Regions from separate parts of the Neobacillus sp. plas4 genome, predicted to be linked through region 1. Evidence: a T-box and tRNA genes for the amino acid it is inferred to sense, from the RefSeq annotation. Region 1 holds a T-box; the other regions hold tRNA genes.
The links. A T-box is a leader RNA that pairs with one kind of tRNA and senses whether it is charged. The one in region 1 lies ahead of argS (arginine--tRNA ligase), so its partner is inferred to be a tRNA-Arg.
Positions count from the first base shown of each region.

Region 2: it encodes a tRNA-Arg, which carries the amino acid that the T-box ahead of argS (arginine--tRNA ligase) is inferred to sense. The anticodon was not compared.
Region 3: it encodes a tRNA-Arg, which carries the amino acid that the T-box ahead of argS (arginine--tRNA ligase) is inferred to sense. The anticodon was not compared.

Region 1 covers NZ_CM170152.1:246,799-254,450, forward strand. The annotation lists gene AC2TFD_RS01290 (ABC transporter ATP-binding protein) at 45-1,022, shown strand; gene AC2TFD_RS01295 (ABC transporter permease) at 1,019-1,822, shown strand; gene AC2TFD_RS01300 (ABC transporter permease) at 1,829-2,611, shown strand; gene AC2TFD_RS01305 (alpha/beta-type small acid-soluble spore protein) at 2,939-3,193, opposite strand; T-box leader at 3,297-3,504, shown strand; gene argS (arginine--tRNA ligase) at 3,552-5,246, shown strand; gene AC2TFD_RS01315 (DinB family protein) at 5,326-5,790, shown strand; gene AC2TFD_RS01320 (NupC/NupG family nucleoside CNT transporter) at 6,043-7,224, shown strand; gene uptA (undecaprenyl phosphate transporter UptA) at 7,391-7,652, opposite strand, start outside.
Region 2 covers NZ_CM170152.1:4,819,458-4,827,109, forward strand. The annotation lists tRNA gene AC2TFD_RS24295 (tRNA-Glu) at 879-950, opposite strand; tRNA gene AC2TFD_RS24300 (tRNA-Ser) at 960-1,050, opposite strand; tRNA gene AC2TFD_RS24305 (tRNA-Asn) at 1,060-1,134, opposite strand; tRNA gene AC2TFD_RS24310 (tRNA-Ile) at 1,168-1,244, opposite strand; tRNA gene AC2TFD_RS24315 (tRNA-Gly) at 1,251-1,324, opposite strand; tRNA gene AC2TFD_RS24320 (tRNA-His) at 1,343-1,418, opposite strand; tRNA gene AC2TFD_RS24325 (tRNA-Phe) at 1,447-1,522, opposite strand; tRNA gene AC2TFD_RS24330 (tRNA-Asp) at 1,550-1,626, opposite strand; tRNA gene AC2TFD_RS24335 (tRNA-Met) at 1,630-1,703, opposite strand; tRNA gene AC2TFD_RS24340 (tRNA-Ser) at 1,879-1,971, opposite strand; tRNA gene AC2TFD_RS24345 (tRNA-Ile) at 1,988-2,064, opposite strand; tRNA gene AC2TFD_RS24350 (tRNA-Met) at 2,145-2,221, opposite strand; tRNA gene AC2TFD_RS24355 (tRNA-Ala) at 2,251-2,326, opposite strand; tRNA gene AC2TFD_RS24360 (tRNA-Pro) at 2,345-2,421, opposite strand; tRNA gene AC2TFD_RS24365 (tRNA-Arg) at 2,430-2,506, opposite strand; tRNA gene AC2TFD_RS24370 (tRNA-Leu) at 2,537-2,625, opposite strand; tRNA gene AC2TFD_RS24375 (tRNA-Gly) at 2,631-2,705, opposite strand; tRNA gene AC2TFD_RS24380 (tRNA-Leu) at 2,762-2,846, opposite strand; tRNA gene AC2TFD_RS24385 (tRNA-Lys) at 2,931-3,006, opposite strand; tRNA gene AC2TFD_RS24390 (tRNA-Thr) at 3,037-3,112, opposite strand; tRNA gene AC2TFD_RS24395 (tRNA-Val) at 3,146-3,221, opposite strand; rRNA gene rrf (5S ribosomal RNA) at 3,232-3,348, opposite strand; rRNA gene AC2TFD_RS24405 (23S ribosomal RNA) at 3,480-6,434, opposite strand; rRNA gene AC2TFD_RS24410 (16S ribosomal RNA) at 6,635-7,652, opposite strand, start outside.
Region 3 covers NZ_CM170152.1:3,422,310-3,429,961, reverse strand. The annotation lists rRNA gene AC2TFD_RS17120 (23S ribosomal RNA) at 1-1,680, shown strand, start outside; rRNA gene rrf (5S ribosomal RNA) at 1,759-1,874, shown strand; tRNA gene AC2TFD_RS17110 (tRNA-Glu) at 1,919-1,993, shown strand; tRNA gene AC2TFD_RS17105 (tRNA-Val) at 2,088-2,163, shown strand; tRNA gene AC2TFD_RS17100 (tRNA-Thr) at 2,202-2,277, shown strand; tRNA gene AC2TFD_RS17095 (tRNA-Lys) at 2,316-2,391, shown strand; tRNA gene AC2TFD_RS17090 (tRNA-Leu) at 2,451-2,535, shown strand; tRNA gene AC2TFD_RS17085 (tRNA-Gly) at 2,547-2,621, shown strand; tRNA gene AC2TFD_RS17080 (tRNA-Arg) at 2,629-2,705, shown strand; tRNA gene AC2TFD_RS17075 (tRNA-Pro) at 2,714-2,790, shown strand; tRNA gene AC2TFD_RS17070 (tRNA-Ala) at 2,811-2,883, shown strand; tRNA gene AC2TFD_RS17065 (tRNA-Met) at 2,902-2,975, shown strand; tRNA gene AC2TFD_RS17060 (tRNA-Ile) at 3,020-3,093, shown strand; tRNA gene AC2TFD_RS17055 (tRNA-Ser) at 3,101-3,193, shown strand; tRNA gene AC2TFD_RS17050 (tRNA-Met) at 3,306-3,379, shown strand; tRNA gene AC2TFD_RS17045 (tRNA-Asp) at 3,422-3,498, shown strand; tRNA gene AC2TFD_RS17040 (tRNA-Phe) at 3,540-3,612, shown strand; tRNA gene AC2TFD_RS17035 (tRNA-Tyr) at 3,648-3,732, shown strand; tRNA gene AC2TFD_RS17030 (tRNA-Gln) at 3,884-3,958, shown strand; tRNA gene AC2TFD_RS17025 (tRNA-Cys) at 3,971-4,044, shown strand; tRNA gene AC2TFD_RS17020 (tRNA-Gly) at 4,056-4,129, shown strand; tRNA gene AC2TFD_RS17015 (tRNA-Ile) at 4,133-4,206, shown strand; tRNA gene AC2TFD_RS17010 (tRNA-Asn) at 4,249-4,323, shown strand; tRNA gene AC2TFD_RS17005 (tRNA-Ser) at 4,338-4,428, shown strand; tRNA gene AC2TFD_RS17000 (tRNA-Arg) at 4,435-4,508, shown strand; gene AC2TFD_RS16995 (pentapeptide repeat-containing protein) at 4,800-5,633, shown strand; gene map (type I methionyl aminopeptidase) at 5,757-6,500, shown strand; gene AC2TFD_RS16985 (ring-cleaving dioxygenase) at 6,727-7,652, opposite strand, start outside.

The DNA of each region.
Region 1 (7,652 bases):
TGAATGGTACTATTTTCCTCTGTGACAAAAAGGGAGGGAACCATTTGATTAAAGTAGAAGGCATAAATAAATCTTTTAAAGTTCCTAAAAGATCATCGGGATTGCTGCAGGCCACAAAAGCACTTTTCCATAGAGAATTTACCATTGTTGAAGCCTTAAAAGATATCAGCTTCACCATCGAACCCGGTGAAATTGTTGGTTACATTGGGCCCAATGGTGCAGGAAAGTCTACAACCATTAAGATCATGAGCGGCATTTTAGTTCCAGATGGGGGAAATTGCAGCATTAAGGGCTTCACACCCTGGAAGGAACGTGTAGAGTATGTAAAAAATATAGGCGTTGTCTTCGGCCAGCGTTCGCAGCTTTGGTGGGATGTTCCGGTCATCGATTCATTTGAACTATTAAAGGATATATACAAAATACCGCCACAGGAATATAAAACGACATTAAATCTGCTCATCGAAACCTTAGAATTAAAAGACATCATAAACGCTCCTGTCCGACAATTAAGCTTAGGTCAGCGGATGCGCTGTGAAATAGCTGCCTCTCTTATCCATAACCCGAAAATTCTATTTTTAGATGAACCTACGATCGGGCTTGATGCCGTTTCAAAAATTGCTGTCCGGCAATTCATCAAAACGATTAATCAGGAAAAGGGTGTGACGGTCGTTCTAACCACCCATGATATGAACGATATCGAAGCGCTAGCTAATCGGGTAATATTAATTGGCAAAGGCAGTTTACTCTATGACGGGAATTTAGAGGAATTAAGAAGACGTTTTGGAACACATAAAACGATTACAGCAGACTACCGTAAAAACAAGAACTTCATAGATATACCTGGAACCAACATCATCCACTGGTCCCCTGAACACGCTGTCCTTAGCATCGATACAGAACAAATCCTTACATCAGATGTTATTACTGAGCTATCGAAACAGGTGGATTTATTAGATGTCACCATCGAATCTCAGCCCATTGAAGACATCATTGTTCAGCTTTATAAGGAGTTTCAAATATGAAGGTATATGCTGCAGTATTAAAACTACGACTCTTAATTGGAATGCAATATCGGGCAGCAGCGTTAGCTGGGGTGGCAACGCAATTTTTCTGGGGATTTATTTCGATTATGGTGTTTGAAGCGTTCTATGAACATGCTGCGGTTACACCTCCCATTTCTCTAAAAGAACTCATTACATATATTTGGCTTCAGCAGGCATTCCTTGCTTTTGTTATGCTTTGGTTTCGTGACAATGAGTTATTTGATCTCATTACAAGCGGCAATATCGCCTATGAACTATGCAGGCCAACAGATTTATATGGGTTCTGGTATGCAAAACTTCTCGCACAGCGATTATCCAGTGCATTATTGCGGTGTTATCCAATCTTAATCATCGCTCTCTTTTTACCAAAACCCTACAACATGACACTTCCTCCAAACGGTACCACCTTTCTTTTATTTGTTATTACACTTTTATTAGGCTTGCTACTTTTAGTGGCCATTTCCATGTTCTTATATATTTCTGTATTTGTAACGTTATCACCAATGGGATCACTATTGATATTTGGCGTATTGGGGGAATTTTTCGCAGGATTGATTATCCCGATTCCACTCATGCCATTATGGCTTCAAAAAATAGCATACGTCCTGCCATTTCGCTGGACCGCAGATTTTCCATTTCGTGTATATTCCGGTCATATACCCCAAACAGAAGCACTAATAGGTGTTTTCATTCAATTGGCTTACCTGTTGGGTCTCCTATGGCTCGGAAAACTGGCACTTAACGCCGCACTAAAAAGAGTCATCGTACAGGGGGGATAGGTGAAGATGAGCCTTTATTTTAAGTACTTACTGATTTTATTTAAATCACAAATGCAATACCGGACATCATTCTGGCTGTTATCGATTGGACAGTTTTTCATCCCATTCTCTGTTTTTGCAGGACTCTACTTTTTGTTTGAACGGTTTGGGCAGATAAAAGGCTGGGAGTTTTTTGAGGTCGCACTTTGTTTTGCGATTATCCATATGGCTTTTTCTTTAAGCGAGTGTTTTGCACGGGGATTTGACACTTTTTCCAGTTTGATCATCAAGGGTGATTTCGATCGTGTACTCGTGCGCCCGCGAAGCACATTCTTGCAAGTGTTGGGGTCAAAGTTTGAATTTACCCGGATAGGCAGGCTGCTTCAAAGTGTCATCGTCCTGCTATGGGCTTTGGCAAATCTTCCTATTGAATGGAGCCTGCTTAAGGCATTTACCCTGCTTTTCATGGTTACGAGTGGTGTATTAATCTTTACGGGTATTTATATGCTGGCAGCTGCGATGTGTTTTTGGACGGTTCAGGGGCTGGAGGTTGCTAATATCTTTACAGATGGCGGCAGAGAAATGGCCCAATATCCGCTAAATATTTACCAAAAGTGGGTAGCTCGTTTTTTTACCTATGTTATCCCTTTTGGTACCGTCAATTACTTGCCGCTTATGTATATACTTGGAAAAACAAAGGGAGATGAGTTTATTTATATGTTTATTCCTCTTGCAGGCAGCCTTTTTATTCTTCCCTGTTTCCTTGTATGGCAATTTGGTGTAAGGCACTATCGTTCGACCGGTTCGTAAGATTGCAGCGGAAAACTCCGCTGCAATCTTTAGGCTGTCGAGTAAGTCTCGACAGCCTTTACTTTTGATTTTTGACAATGTTCTAAAGAGGGGCTAGTGCAAATTGGTGTATTGAGGACAAATCGTTGCTCCATGCACCTGTTTTTCGTCCTCTAGTCCCTGTATTAAGGACAAATCGTTGCTTGGTGCTCCTGAGATTTGTCTTCAAGCCCCTGTATTGAGGACAAATCGTTGCTTGGTGCTCATGCAATTCGTCCCCAAAGCACATAAAAATAATATAACGCCGAGAAAAATACCTTTTCTCTACAGTCTGAAGAACCTCCGCTGCTACCGTTTTTTTATCATATTTTCTTGTGCCATTTTGACAAGCTCTCGGACCATGCTGCCGCCTAGCCGGCCGCCGACCTTACCCGCTTGCTGTGAGGTGAGCTGACCGTTGTACCCTTTTTTTAACGGAACACCAACTTCTTCGGCAGCCTCAAATTTTGCGTTCTCTGGATTTTGTGCCTGAACGACCTTCGCCTTTAATGCATCAAGCCCATTTCTTGCCTCAGGTACGAGAATTTTATTTCTTCTGGCCATTGATAACCCTCCTTTACATTAGGTTACCCATATTAAAAAAATAATCAGGAATCGCTGGATAAATCCTTATTTATCCAGTATAATAAACTACAAATTAAGTCGGAAAAAGTCAATGAAAAAGAGAGTAATTTTCTGGAAAGTCTAAGCGAGTCAGGAGTGGTGTGAGCCTGATACGGAACAGGGAATGAAGCGCACTTTTGAGATGTCTGCCTGAAAGCAGTAGGGCAGACCGGAGAAGTTCTTCGTTAACAAGCCAAGCTGGTTCATTTGAACAAGTAGAGTGGTACCGCGAGTTAACTCTCGTCTCTTCATTATAGAGGCGGGAGTTTTTTTGTTTTTAAAAATAGGAGGTCTAGAAATGAAGTATAAACAGGAACTTGCAGAGACATTAATAGAAGCACTAGAGCATGAGATACAAGTAAAAGACATTGAAATGCTAATTGAAAAGCCAAAAAGTCAGCTGCATGGTGACTTAGCCTTTCCGTGTTTTACACTGGCAAAATTAAAAAGAAAATCACCAAATGTAATCGCCCAAGAATTAAGTGAAAAGATACAATCACCCCTGTTTGAAAAGATAGAAGTAGTGGGTGCCTACATTAATATATTTTTAAATAAAAAACTGGTTTCAGAAGCTATACTAGCTGAAATTACGAAGCAAAAGGAACAATACGGTGCGCTTGCCATAGGGAATAACCATAATGTAACCATTGACATGTCATCCCCCAATATCGCAAAGCCATTCTCGATGGGTCACTTGCGTTCCACGGTTATTGGGAACGCCCTGGCTTTTATTGCGGAAAAATGCGGATATAAGCCCATTAGAATTAACCATATTGGTGACTGGGGAACACAGTTTGGAAAATTAATTACGGCTTATAAGCTTTGGGGAGAGGCTGAGAAAGTAAAACAAAACCCAATTAAAGAGTTATTAACCCTCTATATTAAGTTTCATGAGGAAGCGGAAAGTGATCCTTCACTGGTCGAGCAGGGACGGAGCTGGTTTAAAAGTCTGGAAGATGGTGATGAGGAGGCGCTGTCACTTTGGCAGTGGTTTCGTGATGAATCTCTCAAAGAGTTCTCTAGAATCTATGAATTGATGAACGTCCAATTTGATTCCTTTGCAGGGGAAGCTTTCTATAATGATAAAATGGACCGGGTGGTTGAACTCTTAGAGGGAAAACAGCTGCTGATTGAATCCGATCAGGCGCAAGTGGTAGAACTGCTTGAAGAGGAATTACCTCCTTGTTTGATTAAAAAATCCGATGGCGCCACCCTTTATGCCACCCGTGATTTAGCAGCTGCCCTTTATCGTAAAGAAAACTATGAATTTGATTTGTCTTTATATGTCGTAGGAAACGAACAAAGTCTACATTTTAAGCAGTTAATCGCCGTTTTAGAAAAAATGGGTTATCCATGGGCAAAGAAAATGGTCCACATTCCTTTTGGCATGATGTTGAAAGACGGAAAGAAAATGTCAACACGAAAAGGAAAGGTTGTCTTATTAGAGGAAGTTTTAAATGAATCGATTGAGATGGCGAGAAACAATATCGAAGAGAAAAATCCTAACCTCTCTAACAAAGATGAGGTAGCGAAACAAGTGGGCGTAGGGGCAGTTATGTTCCATGACTTAAAGAACTTTAGGATGAATGATATTGAATTTTCACTAGAAGAAATGCTGCGTTTTGAAGGGGAAACCGGTCCTTATGTTCAATATACCTATGCACGTGGCTGCTCCATTTTACGAAAAGCAAGCGGGTATACAGAAGCGTCACTTCAAGCATCTTCGTTATCCTGGGAAAAAGAATGGAAGGTTGTTATGCTCCTGACAGAGTTCCCAAATGCGATTAAAAGGTCATTTGAACAGTTTGATCCATCCCAGATTGCCAAATATATCGTTGACCTCGCGCAAGCCTTTAACAAGTATTATGCTGAGGTAAAAATTCTCGAAGAAAATGCCGAGCAGCAGGCCCGTTTAGCACTCGTCTCTTCTGTAACGATTGTACTAAAAGAAGGCCTGCGATTATTGGGGATTGAAGCTCCAGAAGAAATGTAAAATCAAATTAGTTAAATATTGGTGGATATTGGTATAAAATGAAAGGGTATGATGGGCGTAAAAAGAGGAGGAATTAGGGATGAGCGAATTATTGTTTAAAAACATGGAGTTAACAAGAAGTTTCTTTATCAAGAATGTTGAGGCGTTGGAAGAAGGGCAGGTTGACGTTCAGCCAGAGGGATTTAATAATAACCTTCATTGGCATATTGGACATGTGTTAACAACAGCTGAAATCTTTATGTTTGGATTCCCTAAAAATACGAGTCATTTATCAGCCAACTATTTGGATTTATTCTCTAAAGGGACAAAACCAGCAGATTGGCAGGGGGATGTGCCATCCGTTGCAGTCTTAACAACTCAATTGAAGGACCAATTAAAAAGAATGAAGGAAATTTCGGTTGAAAGCATTAGCCAAAGGCTGGAAGAGCCGTTTTTAGGTCAGGAAACGTTTGGCGAACTTATTAATTTTGCTTTATTCCATGAGAACTTGCACCTTGGCCAGATACAAGCAATGAAACGTGTTATTGAAAGTGTTAAAAAATAGTTTTCTATATCAAATTGCTTTCCAAAGCCACCTATTGGTGGTTTTTTTATTTGTATAAGAGTAATTGAAAAGATCGGTGGAATAGTAAAAGAGTGAAAAACCTGAATTATATTACTTTGACACAATGGATTGACACTAAACATTGGTACTTTTATAATCTCCTTTGAAGATGGAGGATTATCGAAATTTGTCGAAATGATTGTGTTTTTCCATATACATAATTTATAGGCATCATGAACAGGAGAGATATTTTTGAAGTATGTACTGTTTCTGGCTGCAATTGTAATCATCTTTTTGCTAGCCTATATCGTGAGTAACAATAAGAAAAGGATTAAGGTTAAACCACTTGTAACAATGCTCGTTTTGCAGCTTCTTTTTGCTTTTTTACTGCTGAACACAGAAATTGGTTTCGTGATTATTACAGCTGTCTCTGGTTTGTTCGACCATCTATTAAGTTATGCAGCAGAGGGAATCAACTTTGTTTTTGGAGGTATGGCGAATGAAGGAGCCGGTCCATTTTTCCTCAATGTGCTTCTTCCTATCGTTTTTATTTCTGTATTAATTGGAATTGCACAGTATATTCGAGTTCTTCCAATTATCATTCGTTATCTAGGTGTTATTTTAAGTAAGGTAAATGGTTTGGGGAAATTAGAATCCTACAACGCGGTTGCTTCTGCTGTTTTCGGCCAGTCAGAGGTGTTTATTTCAGTGAAAAAGCAGCTTCCTTATATTCCTGAACACCGGCTTTATACGTTATGTACATCAGCCATGTCAACAGTATCTGCCTCCATATTGGGAGCATACATGACTATGATAGACCCAAAATATGTAATAACAGCGTTAGTATTAAACTTATTTGGCGGATTTATGGTTGCGAATATTATTAATCCCTATGATGTTTCAGAGGAAGAAGATATTATCAATGTCCAGGAGCAAGAAAAACAAACTTTTTTTGAAGTAATTGGGGAATATATTTTAGATGGATTTAAAGTCGCGATAATCGTCGGAGCAATGCTGATCGGTTTTGTTGCGCTCATTAGTATGATTAACCATGTATTTGAAGTCATTTTTGGAATCAGTTTCCAGATGGTTCTAGGATATGTTTTCTCACCGCTTGCCTTTATTATTGGCATACCTGCAACAGAGATGGTTGAGGCAGGTACGATTATGGCAACAAAATTATTGTCAAATGAATTTGTTGCGATGATGGATTTAGCGAATGTAGCAGATTCCCTTTCAAGTAGAACAGTTGGAATCATCTCGGTATTCCTGGTTTCCTTTGCGAACTTTTCTTCGATTGGGATTATCACGGGTGCAGTAAAAGGTCTTAATGAAGCAAAAGGAAATCAAGTAGCAAAGTTTGGTTTGAAATTACTTTATGGAGCAACATTAGTTAGCTTATTAACAGCTGCCATAACGAGTATTATGGTATAAGCTACCATAAAAAAGACTGTCTAGAGATTCCTCTAGACAGCCTTTTTTAATGGTACGCCTTTTTCCTTCAATTCATTCAGATAGGCTTCAGCCTTACTTGAGTCAAACTTCTTTTCCCATTTAGATATGAAGACAGCAGTCAGCGACTTCCCGATTGATGAATCAATCAGTGGTTGTCCTTTTTTGTTTTCTTTATTAAGTAATAGATAACGCCTAGAATCACAGCGCCGATGAGAATTGGCATGGTATATTGCGCTGCATATTCCTTTATATGTGACCAATTCTTGCCTAACGCATGTCCTAAATAAAGAAAGAGAATTGTCCATGGAATGACGGCTGCTACCGTATAAAGAGTAAATTTTGCTGCGGACATTTTTGCAATGCCGGCAGGAATGGATATTGCATGGCGGACAACAGGAATAAAGCGG
Region 2 (7,652 bases), 1.6 Mb from region 1:
ATTTCAAGGGTTAATTATAAGTGCAAACTACTAATAATTCTCAAAAACTTTTTTATCTTTTCTGACAACAAAGGATATAAACTGTCATATTACAGTATATTGCGAGTTATTTCGACACCAATCCACAATAATTCCATCGAGAATAGACAAAAATATATAAAATTTTTTAAGTTCATAGGGGAAAAATATTATTTGATTTTTGTATAACTTTAACGAGTTAATTTACTAAAAACCATTGTCTGTAAGCGTTCACAACGATTTTTAAAAAAATCGGGGAAGGAATAATATTATATTGATATAGGTATCACATTAGAGAATCTCGCCTTATAGGATGTACAAGCGAATGGTCCTGTTTGGGGATCGATATGTTTACTTTTTTTATATAACAACATATTTTTTGTGATAAAAGCGGGGTGATTTTATGGATTAATCACGTCAAGCATGGCGAATGGAGGCAGCTTCACATTTGGTTTCTCAGGATCCTTTGGAGTGAACCTGTGATCTCACTTTTTGTTGTGGCGGTATATATTCTTTTTTTAGTGAGCCAGATCTAGTATTATTTTATGGTTCGGTCACTATAGCTCTGCTCATAGTTACCCTAATCTAGTTTCTTCCTACAGTTCGGTCACTATAGCTTTCATAGTTACCCAAATCTAGTTTCTTCCTACAATTCGGTCACTATAGCTCTTTTATAGTTACCCAAATCTAGTTTCTTCCTACGGTTCGGTCACTATAGCTCTTTTATAGTTACCCTAATCTAGTTTCTTCCTACGGTTCGGTCACTATAGACCTTTTATAGGCCGCTCATAAAGAATAAGTTTTCCATTATTTATTAGACACAAAAAAACTGATGATATAATATCATCAGCCTTTTTGTATGACCCCTACGGGATTCGAACCCGTGTTACCTCCGTGAAAGGGAGGTGTCTTAACCACTTGACCAAGGGGCCTTAAATTTATGGCGGAGAAGGAGGGATTTGAACCCTCGCGCCGGTTACCCGACCTACACCCTTAGCAGGGGCGCCTCTTCAGCCTCTTGAGTACTTCCCCATAAAAAAATGGCTCCGCAGGTAGGACTCGAACCTACGACCGATCGGTTAACAGCCGATAGCTCTACCACTGAGCTACTGCGGAACAATAGAAGTTTATTTTTCTTTTAAAAGAATATGGTGGGCCTAAATGGACTCGAACCATCGACCTCACGCTTATCAGGCGTGCGCTCTAACCAGCTGAGCTATAGGCCCATAAATTGGAGCGGGTGATGAGAATCGAACTCACAACATCAGCTTGGAAGGCTGAGGTTTTACCACTAAACTACACCCGCATATCATAAATTATTATATGGGGCGACTGATGGGAATCGAACCCACGAATGCCTGAACCACAATCAGGTGCGTTAACCACTTCGCCACAATCGCCATTATTTTATTATCCACCAATTATAAATGGTGGCTCAGGACGGAATCGAACCGCCGACACAAGGATTTTCAGTCCTTTGCTCTACCGACTGAGCTACTGAGCCACTTAAATAATGCCATTTTTAAAAAAATGGCGGTCTGGACGGGACTCGAACCCGCGACCTCCTGCGTGACAGGCAGGCATTCTAACCAACTGAACTACCAGACCGTATTGCGGGGACAGGATTTGAACCTGCGACCTTCGGGTTATGAGCCCGACGAGCTACCAGACTGCTCCACCCCGCGACAATAGAAATTATTACACTTACTCATGCCCATAGTTTGTATGGACTGTATCAATCTCAGAAAGCTTATTCAAGCAGCAGTTCGATTGATACAACTCGCAGTTAATTCTGTGAAGTAACGCTCGTTGCTCCACCCCGCGACAATAAAAAGAATTTCATTTTGCTGAAGAATAATATGGCGGAGGAAGAGGGATTCGAACCCCCGCGCGGTTTAACCCGCCTGTCGGTTTTCAAGACCGATCCCTTCAGCCGGACTTGGGTATTCCTCCATATTATAAAGATTACTGGTGGACCTTGTAGGACTCGAACCTACGACCGGACGGTTATGAGCCGTCTGCTCTAACCAGCTGAGCTAAAGGTCCAGATAAAGTATTAAAAACTAATTTATTTGGTTATTTTGCTGCGCAAAAAAACTTTTGTGTTTTTACTTCATAAAAATACTTGGTAGCGGCGGAGGGGATCGAACCCCCGACCTTACGGGTATGAACCGTACGCTCTAGCCAGCTGAGCTACACCGCCAAATAGATAATTAAATTGTAAAACAACCTTGGTGGAGCCTAGCGGGATCGAACCGCTGACCTCCTGCGTGCAAAGCAGGCGCTCTCCCAGCTGAGCTAAGGCCCCATATCTTTTAATTGAAGATGGTCGGGAAGACAGGATTCGAACCTGCGACCCCTTGGTCCCAAACCAAGTGCTCTACCAAGCTGAGCTACTTCCCGATAAAATATGGCGCGCCCGAAAGGAGTCGAACCCATAACCTTCTGATCCGTAGTCAGACACTCTATCCAATTGAGCTACGGGCGCATATTATAAATCTATTTACACTTTTAAAAATGGTGCCGAGGACCGGAATCGAACCGGTACGGTAGTCACCTACCGCAGGATTTTAAGTCCTGTGCGTCTGCCAGTTCCGCCACCCCGGCAATATTGGAGCGGAAGACGGGATTCGAACCCGCGACCCCCACCTTGGCAAGGTGGTGTTCTACCACTGAACTACTTCCGCAATATTTGATAATGTTATTTCATTTAAAATATTAGTTATTTTACTCAAAATAACTTTGGTGCGGGTGAAGGGAGTCGAACCCCCACGCCTTGCGGCGCCAGATCCTAAGTCTGGTGCGTCTGCCAATTCCGCCACACCCGCATATTGAAAATTAATTACTGCAGCCAAAGGTTACTTTATTTGCTTTCGCAAAAGGAAAGTTTTTTTCACTAGCGTGAAAAACTATGGTGAGCCATGAAGGACTCGAACCTTCGACCCTCTGATTAAAAGTCAGATGCTCTACCAACTGAGCTAATGGCTCATTATTACTTAATATAAGTAATAATGAAAATGGTGCCGGCTAGAGGACTTGAACCCCCAACCTACTGATTACAAGTCAGTTGCTCTACCAATTGAGCTAAACCGGCAAAGAATAGTTATTTTTACTATCGTGAAAAATATGGTGGAGGATGACGGGATCGAACCGCCGACCCTCTGCTTGTAAGGCAGATGCTCTCCCAGCTGAGCTAATCCTCCATATAATACAGCCTGGCAACGTCCTACTCTCACAGGGACGCTTGTCCCAACTACCATCGGCGCTGAGAAGCTTAACTTCCGTGTTCGGTATGGGAACGGGTGTGACCTTCTCGCCATTATTACCAGACTGTTTTCTCAAAGACATACTTTATTATACTGTCTTTCAGAGATTTTTCAAGAGGTTTTTGAAAAAATTCATTCCCTCAAAACTAGATAATTTCAGAAGAAGTTAGTAAAAACGAGTTCATCTTTTAAAAATTGGTTAAGTCCTCGAACGATTAGTATCAGTCAGCTCCACACGTCACCGCGCTTCCACCTCTGACCTATCAACCTGATCATCTTTCAGGGTTCTTACTAGCTTGACGCTATGGGAAATCTCATCTTGAGGGGGGCTTCATGCTTAGATGCTTTCAGCACTTATCCCGTCCGCACATAGCTACCCAGCGATGCCTTTGGCAAGACAACTGGTACACCAGCGGTGCGTCCATCCCGGTCCTCTCGTACTAAGGACAGCTCCTCTCAAATTTCCTGCGCCCACGACGGATAGGGACCGAACTGTCTCACGACGTTCTGAACCCAGCTCGCGTACCGCTTTAATGGGCGAACAGCCCAACCCTTGGGACCGACTACAGCCCCAGGATGCGATGAGCCGACATCGAGGTGCCAAACCTCCCCGTCGATGTGGACTCTTGGGGGAGATAAGCCTGTTATCCCCGGGGTAGCTTTTATCCGTTGAGCGATGGCCCTTCCATGCGGAACCACCGGATCACTAAGCCCGACTTTCGTCCCTGCTCGACTTGTAGGTCTCGCAGTCAAGCTCCCTTGTGCCTTTACACTCTGCGAATGATTTCCAACCATTCTGAGGGAACCTTTGGGCGCCTCCGTTACTCTTTAGGAGGCGACCGCCCCAGTCAAACTGCCCACCTGACACTGTCTCCCACCCCGATCAGGGGTGAGGGTTAGAATTTCAATACAGCCAGGGTAGTATCCCACCGACGCCTCCACCGAAGCTGGCGCTCCGGCTTCTCAGGCTCCTACCTATCCTGTACAAGCTGTACCAAAATTCAATATCAGGCTACAGTAAAGCTCCACGGGGTCTTTCCGTCCTGTCGCGGGTAACCTGCATCTTCACAGGTAGTATAATTTCACCGAGTCTCTCGTTGAGACAGTGCCCAGATCGTTACGCCTTTCGTGCGGGTCGGAACTTACCCGACAAGGAATTTCGCTACCTTAGGACCGTTATAGTTACGGCCGCCGTTTACTGGGGCTTCGATTCAGAGCTTCGCTTAGAGCTAACCCCTCCTCTTAACCTTCCAGCACCGGGCAGGCGTCAGCCCCTATACTTCGCCTTGCGGCTTCGCAGAGACCTGTGTTTTTGCTAAACAGTCGCCTGGGCCTATTCACTGCGGCTCTTCGAGGCTATTCACCTCAAAAAGCACCCCTTCTCCCGAAGTTACGGGGTCATTTTGCCGAGTTCCTTAACGAGAGTTCTCTCGCTCACCTTAGGATTCTCTCCTCGCCTACCTGTGTCGGTTTGCGGTACGGGCACCTTTTATCTCGCTAGAGGCTTTTCTTGGCAGTGTGGAATCAGGAACTTCGGTACTATATTTCCCTCGGCATCACAGCTCAGCCTTACGGTGAACGGATTTTCCTATTCACCAGCCTACCTGCTTACACGCACATATCCAACAGTGCGCTTACCCTATCCTCCTGCGTCCCCCCATCACTCAAACGATAAAGAGGTGGTACAGGAATATCAACCTGTTGTCCATCGCCTACGCCTTTCGGCCTCGGCTTAGGTCCCGACTAACCCTGAGAGGACGAGCCTTCCTCAGGAAACCTTAGGCATACGGTGGATGGGATTCTCACCCATCTTTCGCTACTCATACCGGCATTCTCACTTCTAAGCGCTCCACCAGTCCTTACGGTCTAGCTTCAACGCCCTTAGAACGCTCTCCTACCACTGACATCGTAGATGTCAATCCACAGCTTCGGTGTTACGTTTAGCCCCGGTACATTTTCGGCGCAGAGTCACTCGACCAGTGAGCTATTACGCACTCTTTAAATGGTGGCTGCTTCTAAGCCAACATCCTGGTTGTCTAAGCAACTCCACATCCTTTTCCACTTAACGTAAACTTTGGGACCTTAGCTGGTGGTCTGGGCTGTTTCCCTTTTGACTACGGATCTTATCACTCGCAGTCTGACTCCCACGGATAAGTCTTTGGCATTCGGAGTTTGTCTGAATTCGGTAACCCGATGAGGGCCCCTAGTCCAAACAGTGCTCTACCTCCAAGACTCTTACAACGTGAGGCTAGCCCTAAAGCTATTTCGGAGAGAACCAGCTATCTCCAAGTTCGATTGGAATTTCTCCGCTACCCACACCTCATCCCCGCACTTTTCAACGTGCGTGGGTTCGGGCCTCCATCCAGTGTTACCTGGACTTCACCCTGGACATGGGTAGATCACCTGGTTTCGGGTCTACGACCACATACTTATTCGCCCTATTCAGACTCGCTTTCGCTGCGGCTCCGTCTCTTCAACTTAACCTTGCATGGGATCGTAACTCGCCGGTTCATTCTACAAAAGGCACGCCATCACCCGGGTTTTTTCGAAAGAAAAAACATAGGGCTCTGACTACTTGTAGGCACACGGTTTCAGGATCTATTTCACTCCCCTTCCGGGGTGCTTTTCACCTTTCCCTCACGGTACTGGTTCACTATCGGTCACTAGGGAGTATTTAGCCTTGGGAGATGGTCCTCCCAGCTTCCGACCGGATTTCTCGTGTCCGGCCGTACTCAGGATCCACTCAGGAGGGAACGAAGTTTCAACTACAGGGTTTTTACCTTCTATGACGGGCCTTTCCAGACCGCTTCATCTACCCCGTTCCTTTGTAACTCCATGTTGAGTGTCCTACAACCCCAAGAGGCAAGCCTCTTGGTTTGGGCTATGTCCCGTTTCGCTCGCCGCTACTCAGGGAATCGCGTTTGCTTTCTCTTCCTCCGGGTACTTAGATGTTTCAGTTCCCCGGGTCTGCCTTCAATACCCTATGTATTCAGGTAAAGATACTGCTCCATTACGAGCAGTGGGTTCCCCCATTCGGAAATCTCCGGATCAAAGCTTACTTACAGCTCCCCGAAGCATATCGGTGTTAGTCCCGTCCTTCATCGGCTCCTAGTGCCAAGGCATCCACCGTGCGCCCTTTCTAACTTAACCTAAATGGTTATTCTCTTAATTTAATAAGAGAGAAAAACTAAAATGGCAATTCACTCGGTTTTTACTTGGTTTCTTCTTCTTACGATTATCTAGTTTTCAAAGAACGATTAAAAAAAGCTTTGAGAGAATTGTACTCTCAAAACTAAACAAACAAGTAACAGTCAACGTTTATCAGTCCACAAGGACTGTATATTCCTTAGAAAGGAGGTGATCCAGCCGCACCTTCCGATACGGCTACCTTGTTACGACTTCACCCCAATCATCTGTCCCACCTTAGGCGGCTGGCTCCTTACGGTTACCCCACCGACTTCGGGTGTTACAAACTCTCGTGGTGTGACGGGCGGTGTGTACAAGGCCCGGGAACGTATTCACCGCGGCATGCTGATCCGCGATTACTAGCGATTCCGGCTTCATGTAGGCGAGTTGCAGCCTACAATCCGAACTGAGAATGGTTTTATGGGATTGGCTAAACCTCGCGGTCTTGCAGCCCTTTGTACCATCCATTGTAGCACGTGTGTAGCCCAGGTCATAAGGGGCATGATGATTTGACGTCATCCCCACCTTCCTCCGGTTTGTCACCGGCAGTCTCCTTAGAGTGCCCAACTGAATGCTGGCAACTAAGAACAAGGGTTGCGCTCGTTGCGGGACTTAACCCAACATCTCACGACACGAGCTGACGACAACCATGCACCACCTGTCACTCTGTCCCCCGAAGGGGAACGTCCTATCTCTAGGAGTGTCAGAGGATGTCAAGACCTGGTAAGGTTCTTCGCGTTGCTTCGAATTAAACCACATGCTCCACCGCTTGTGCGGGCCCCCGTCAATTCCTTTGAGTTTCAGCCTTGCGGCCGTACTCCCCAGGCGGAGTGCTTAATGCGTTAGCTGCAGCACTAAAGGGCGGAAACCCTCTAACACTTAGCACTCATCGTTTACGGCGTGGACTACCAGGGTATCTAATCCTGTTTGCTCCCCACGCTTTCGCGCCTCAGCGTCAGTTACAGACCAGAAAGCCGCCTTCGCCACTGGTGTTCCTCCACATCTCTACGCATTTCACCGCTACACGTGGAATTCCGCTTTCCTCTTCTGTACTCAAGTCCCCCAGTTTCCAATGACCCTCCACGGTTGAGCCGTGGGCTTTCACATCAGACTTAAAGGACCGCCTGCGCGCGCTTTACGCCCAATAATTCCGGACAACGCTTGCCACCTACGTATTACCGC
Region 3 (7,652 bases), 2.9 Mb from region 1:
TGAAGCTAGACCGTAAGGACTGGTGGAGCGCTTAGAAGTGAGAATGCCGGTATGAGTAGCGAAAGATGGGTGAGAATCCCATCCACCGTATGCCTAAGGTTTCCTGAGGAAGGCTCGTCCTCTCAGGGTTAGTCGGGACCTAAGCCGAGGCCGAAAGGCGTAGGCGATGGACAACAGGTTGATATTCCTGTACCACCTCTTTATCGTTTGAGTGATGGGGGGACGCAGGAGGATAGGGTAAGCGCACTGTTGGATATGTGCGTGTAAGCAGGTAGGCTGGTGAATAGGAAAATCCGTTCACCGTAAGGCTGAGCTGTGATGCCGAGGGAAATATAGTACCGAAGTTCCTGATTCCACACTGCCAAGAAAAGCCTCTAGCGAGATAAAAGGTGCCCGTACCGCAAACCGACACAGGTAGGCGAGGAGAGAATCCTAAGGTGAGCGAGAGAACTCTCGTTAAGGAACTCGGCAAAATGACCCCGTAACTTCGGGAGAAGGGGTGCTTTTTGAGGTGAATAGCCTCGAAGAGCCGCAGTGAATAGGCCCAGGCGACTGTTTAGCAAAAACACAGGTCTCTGCGAAGCCGCAAGGCGAAGTATAGGGGCTGACGCCTGCCCGGTGCTGGAAGGTTAAGAGGAGGGGTTAGCTCTAAGCGAAGCTCTGAATCGAAGCCCCAGTAAACGGCGGCCGTAACTATAACGGTCCTAAGGTAGCGAAATTCCTTGTCGGGTAAGTTCCGACCCGCACGAAAGGCGTAACGATCTGGGCACTGTCTCAACGAGAGACTCGGTGAAATTATACTACCTGTGAAGATGCAGGTTACCCGCGACAGGACGGAAAGACCCCGTGGAGCTTTACTGTAGCCTGATATTGAATTTTGGTACAGCTTGTACAGGATAGGTAGGAGCCTGAGAAGCCGGAGCGCCAGCTTCGGTGGAGGCGTCGGTGGGATACTACCCTGGCTGTATTGAAATTCTAACCCTCACCCCTGATCGGGGTGGGAGACAGTGTCAGGTGGGCAGTTTGACTGGGGCGGTCGCCTCCTAAAGAGTAACGGAGGCGCCCAAAGGTTCCCTCAGAATGGTTGGAAATCATTCGCAGAGTGTAAAGGCACAAGGGAGCTTGACTGCGAGACCTACAAGTCGAGCAGGGACGAAAGTCGGGCTTAGTGATCCGGTGGTTCCGCATGGAAGGGCCATCGCTCAACGGATAAAAGCTACCCCGGGGATAACAGGCTTATCTCCCCCAAGAGTCCACATCGACGGGGAGGTTTGGCACCTCGATGTCGGCTCATCGCATCCTGGGGCTGTAGTCGGTCCCAAGGGTTGGGCTGTTCGCCCATTAAAGCGGTACGCGAGCTGGGTTCAGAACGTCGTGAGACAGTTCGGTCCCTATCCGTCGTGGGCGCAGGAAATTTGAGAGGAGCTGTCCTTAGTACGAGAGGACCGGGATGGACGCACCGCTGGTGTACCAGTTGTCTTGCCAAAGGCATCGCTGGGTAGCTATGTGCGGACGGGATAAGTGCTGAAAGCATCTAAGCATGAAGCCCCCCTCAAGATGAGATTTCCCATAGCGTCAAGCTAGTAAGAACCCTGAAAGATGATCAGGTTGATAGGTCAGAGGTGGAAGCGCGGTGACGTGTGGAGCTGACTGATACTAATCGTTCGAGGACTTAACCAATTTTTAAAAGATGAACTCGTTTTTACTAACTTCTTCTGACATTATCTAGTTTTGAGGGAATGAACCTCAATTAAATAGTCTGGCAGCAATGGCGAGAAGGTCACACCCGTTCCCATACCGAACACGGAAGTTAAGCTTCTCAGCGCCGATGGTAGTTGGGACTTTGTCCCTGTGAGAGTAGGACGTTGCCAGGCAAAGCCCATTTGGTTTTTTAAATTTTTTCCTGAATTTTCATGATGGCCCCTTGGTCAAGTGGTTAAGACACCTCCCTTTCACGGAGGTAACACGGGTTCGAATCCCGTAGGGGTCACCAAGTTATTTTCGTTAGAAAATAACAAGAGTTTTTTTCACGATAGCAAAAATAACTTTCCTTTCGGAACGGCGAAAAATAACTTTTTCAATAATATGGAGGATTAGCTCAGCTGGGAGAGCATCTGCCTTACAAGCAGAGGGTCGGCGGTTCGATCCCGTCATCCTCCACCAAAGTTTTTTCACGAAAGTGAAAAAAACTTCCCAATAGTGCCGGTTTAGCTCAATTGGTAGAGCAACTGACTTGTAATCAGTAGGTTGGGGGTTCAAGTCCTCTAGCCGGCACCAGATTTTTTTCTCAGTAGAAAAAATAAATTTCCTTGTACGAGCCATTAGCTCAGTTGGTAGAGCATCTGACTTTTAATCAGAGGGTCGAAGGTTCGAGTCCTTCATGGCTCACCAAGTTTTTTTGCGAGAGCAAAATAAACTTCCATTTGCGCCAGCAAAATAACTTTTAATATGCGGGTGTGGCGGAATTGGCAGACGCACCAGACTTAGGATCTGGCGCCGCAAGGCGTGGGGGTTCGACTCCCTTCACCCGCACCATTTAAATTTGTGCAAAAGTAGTTCAGTGGTAGAACACCACCTTGCCAAGGTGGGGGTCGCGGGTTCAAATCCCGTCTTCCGCTCCAATATTATGCGCCCGTAGCTCAATTGGATAGAGCGTCTGACTACGGATCAGAAGGTTATGGGTTCGACTCCTTTCGGGCGCGCCATTAAATAACGGGAAGTAGCTCAGCTTGGTAGAGCACTTGGTTTGGGACCAAGGGGTCGCAGGTTCGAATCCTGTCTTCCCGACCAGTCGAAGATTACATTAACATGGGGCCTTAGCTCAGCTGGGAGAGCGCCTGCTTTGCACGCAGGAGGTCAGCGGTTCGATCCCGCTAGGCTCCATTTATAGTTATTGAAAATGGCGGTGTAGCTCAGCTGGCTAGAGCGTACGGTTCATACCCGTAAGGTCGGGGGTTCGATCCCCTCCGCCGCTATAAATGAATTTAATGCTAATGTTGTTATTAATGTTAGTGTTTATGGACCCTTAGCTCAGCTGGTTAGAGCAGACGGCTCATAACCGTCCGGTCGTAGGTTCGAGTCCTACAGGGTCCATTTATCTGGAGGAATACCCAAGTCTGGCTGAAGGGATCGGTCTTGAAAACCGACAGGCGGGTTAAACCGCGCGGGGGTTCGAATCCCTCTTCCTCCTCCATCATAATAATGTGCGAGTTGCATCAATTGAACTGCTGCTTGAATTGGCTTCCTGAGATTGATATAGTCCATACAAGCTATGGGCATGAGTTAAATGTAATAATTTTTACTGTCGCGGGGTGGAGCAGTCTGGTAGCTCGTCGGGCTCATAACCCGAAGGTCGTAGGTTCAAATCCTGCCCCCGCAATTAAAGTTAGTTATTTTCAAGAAAAACACTTGAAAAAACTTTGGTCCGGTAGTTCAGTTGGTTAGAATGCCTGCCTGTCACGCAGGAGGTCGCGGGTTCGAGTCCCGTCCGGACCGCCATTTTTATTCCGGTAGTTGACCTACCGTTGGTATAGATGTGTGGCTCAGTAGCTCAGTCGGTAGAGCAAAGGACTGAAAATCCTTGTGTCGGCGGTTCGATTCCGTCCTGAGCCACCTTTAAATGTTATGATTAGTAAGGTCTCTTATATGGAGGGGTAGCGAAGTGGCTAAACGCGGCGGACTGTAAATCCGCTCCCTCAGGGTTCGGCGGTTCGAATCCGTCCCCCTCCACCAATTTTTTTTGCATAGCAAAATAACCAAAGTTTTTTGCGAAGCAAATTTACCAGGTTTTTTTTCACAAAGGTGAAAATAACCATAATGGTGATTGTGGTTCCGACATTCGTGGGTTCGATTCCCATCAGTCGCCCCATTTCATTTTTATTATTGGGCTATAGCCAAGCGGTAAGGCATCGCACTTTGACTGCGACATGCGTTGGTTCAAATCCAGCTAGCCCAGCCAGCCATGCATAAAGGCAGCATAGCCAAGTGGTAAGGCAGAGGTCTGCAAAACCTTTATCCCCGGTTCAAATCCGGGTGTTGCCTCCAATTCTAGTAATGCGGGTGTAGTTTAGTGGTAAAACCTCAGCCTTCCAAGCTGATGTTGTGAGTTCGATTCTCATCACCCGCTCCATATGGGCCTATAGCTCAGCTGGTTAGAGCGCACGCCTGATAAGCGTGAGGTCGATGGTTCGAGTCCATTTAGGCCCACTAGAATTTTTTGCGAAGCAAAATTATTAGAATATCCATTGTTCCGCAGTAGCTCAGTGGTAGAGCAATCGGCTGTTAACCGATCGGTCGTAGGTTCGAGTCCTACCTGCGGAGCCATTTTTTATGTCTATGGGGAAGTACTCAAGAGGCTGAAGAGGCGCCCCTGCTAAGGGTGTAGGTCGGGTAACCGGCGCGAGGGTTCAAATCCCTCCTTCTCCGCCATAATATGCGCCTTTAGCTCAGCTGGATAGAGCATACGCCTTCTAAGCGTACGGTCAGAGGTTCGAATCCTCTAAGGTGCGTAAAATAGCAATGAAGAACAACACTTAAAAAGGTTGTTCTTTTTTGTTTGTCCCTAAGGACAAAAAGACCGATAAATAGTGTAAGAAAATTATGTTTTATTGCTTTTGTAAAAATTAATAATAATTTTAATCGTACCTGAATCAGCTTTATCTATACCGATAATAGTACGAATAGGAGGAAATCATGCCCGTGCAGTTCTAACTTAGGTATCTGTGTTAAGATAAAATCTAGTTGAGATTTTTCAAATGGATTAATAGGTAAGTTTTTTAATAGAAGGAAGTGTGTTTATTATGTCTTGCGCATTAGTAATAGACGACAATACTTTGAATAATTTACGTGCTGACTGTGAAAATTGCTTTGGTTTGTGCTGCGTGGCACTGCCTTATGCAAAATCAGCCGATTTCGCCTTTGATAAAGACGGCGGGACTCCTTGCCGTAATTTACAATCCAATTATCTATGTGGCATACATAATGACCTTCGAAATAGAGGGTTTCGTGGCTGTTCGGCTTATGAATGCTTTGGGGCTGGTCAAAAGGTATCTCAACTCACATATAATGGAAAGGATTGGCGTTTAAACCAGGATGTTGCTCAAGAGATGTTTGTTGTATATCCAATTATGCAGCAACTTCATGAGATGCTATGGTACCTATATGAAGCACTAACTACAGATGCTGCAAAGTCAATCTATAAAGAATTAAATGAAAGTCTTGTTGAGACTGAAGAACTGGCCGGTAAAAGTCCAAAGTTCATATTGAGCATCGATGTGAATCAACATAGAGATAAGGTAAACAAGCTGCTGATTCGTACAAGTGAGTTGGTTCGTGCTCAAGTCACTAAAAAGCAAAAAGATACACGTCGCGGAATGGATTATTTAGGGGCAAAGTTGAAAGGAGCCGATCTAAGGGGCTCAAATCTTAGAGGCGCCTTACTAATTGCTGCAGACCTTAGAAACGCAGACCTTAGATGGAGTGATTTCATCGGAGCGGATTTTAGGGATACGGAAATCAGTGGAGCAAATCTTACTGGGAGTATTTTTCTTACCCAGGCCCAAGTGAATGCAGCTAAGGGGAATAAACGCACTAAATTACCAGCCTCATTAGTGAGGCCAGCCCATTGGAGCTAAGAAGATTAATTTTTTAGGAATATAGCTATAAAGAAATATACTTGAATTTTTATATTAAGTAAGCCTAAAATATAAGAATGGAAAATTTACAACGATATTAATTTGATAAAGTAGGGAAAATACATGATTGCAAAAACAGAAGAAGATATAAAAGCACTAAAAGAAATCGGCAAAATTTGTGCCGAAATAAGAGATGAATTGGTAAAAAGAACAGTACCTGGTATAACTACAAAGGAACTAGATGATTTAGCGGGCCAGCTTTTCGAAAAGGCAGGGGCAATCTCAGCACCAAAGGGTGAATATGACTTTCCTGGATATACGTGTATTAGTGTAAATGAGGAAGTAGCGCATGGAATTCCTGGGAAAAGAGTTATAAAAGAAGGAGACATCGTAAATATTGATGTATCTGGTTCTAAAAATGGCTATTTCGCCGATACAGGTATCTCATTTGTTGTCGGTGAAGGGGAAGAGATATTAACAAAAATCTGTGATGTTGCAAAATTAGCATTTGAAGCAGGTCTAAAAAAGGCAAAACCTGGTTCAAAGAAAAGCGGGCTAGGGAAAGCTGTTATTCAAACGGCACGTCAGCATGGTTTAACAGTTATTATGAATTTAACTGGTCATGGAATCGGTCGGAGAATACATGAAGCGCCAGATCATATTTATAATTATCATGACACCTGGGATGACGAACTTTTAAAGGAAGGAATGGTAATTGCATTCGAACCTTTTATCTCAACCAAGGAAGAGGAAGTTTTTCAAGTTGAAGGTGATGACTGGACCTATGTGACTGAGGAAAGTTATGTTGCACAGTACGAACATACGATCATCCTTACAAAAAACGGACCGATCATTACAACCTTATAATAATAGGCAAAAAAGCGGATTCCCAAGGGATCCGCTCTATTTTTACTGTCCAGCTCCAGCGCCCTAGCGGCTAGTGTCCTTCGCTCTCCGCGAGTAAAAATCCCTTCAGGATTTTTACCTACCTACGATAAGTCGACATCGAATCGCCTCCGGCTCTTCGTGTTTCCTTTATCTCAGTTGGAGCGCTCCAGGCCATACGCCGCTGACCAGGGCGCTTGCGCTTTTCTTATTCTTTTGTAAATTTCAATGTACTTCTTACTGTGTTAATTGGACGCACTAATTTTTCAATTTGGTCACGTTTTGGTTCAAAAAATGGTGGTAGTGATAACTTTTCACCAAGCGTTTCATATGGTTCGTCTCCCATAAATCCAGGGCCATCTGTTGCAAATTCAAATAAAATCTGAGGGGCAACTCTAGCATAAAGAGATCCGAAAAAGTAGCGATCGACAAAACCTGAAGTTTGGAAGCCGAAACGACGCATTTGTTGATCCCATTCGTCTAGTACAGAACGATCCTCCACACGGAATGCAGCGTGATGGACTGTTCCGAAACCTTGGCGTGCAGGTGGAAGAACTGCATTATATTCAACCACAACTTGGGCACCATTTCCTCCTTCACCCACTTCAAATAAATGAAAGTCACCTTCTTGCGCAATTTCTTTAAAGAGTAATACCTTTTCCATCATTTCTTTAAAATAGTCAAAATTAGCAATCCGAACAAAAATGGGACCTAAACCTGTTATGGCATATTCTAATGGAATCGGACCATTTTGCCATGGTACACCGGCAGCCACACCCTCGTTATTTTCATCCGAAATTAATTGATAGTGTTGGTCATCAAAATCAACGAACGAGATTGTTTTTTTACCAAATTGTTCTTTAATCCCCGAATGCTTTATCTCCAAACGATCAAAACGATTTACCCAATAATCTATCGCCCTATCGTTAGGAACTCTAAATGAGGTTTTTGAAATCTCATTTGTTCCATGCACACCTTTTGGAATGCTAGGAAAATCAAAAAATGTCATATCAGTTCCAGGGCTGCCGGTGTCGTCTGCAAAAAACAAATGATAGGTTTGAATATCATCCTGGTTTACAGTCTTCTTAACCAACCGCATACCTAAAACAAAAGTAAAGAACTCATAATTCTTCT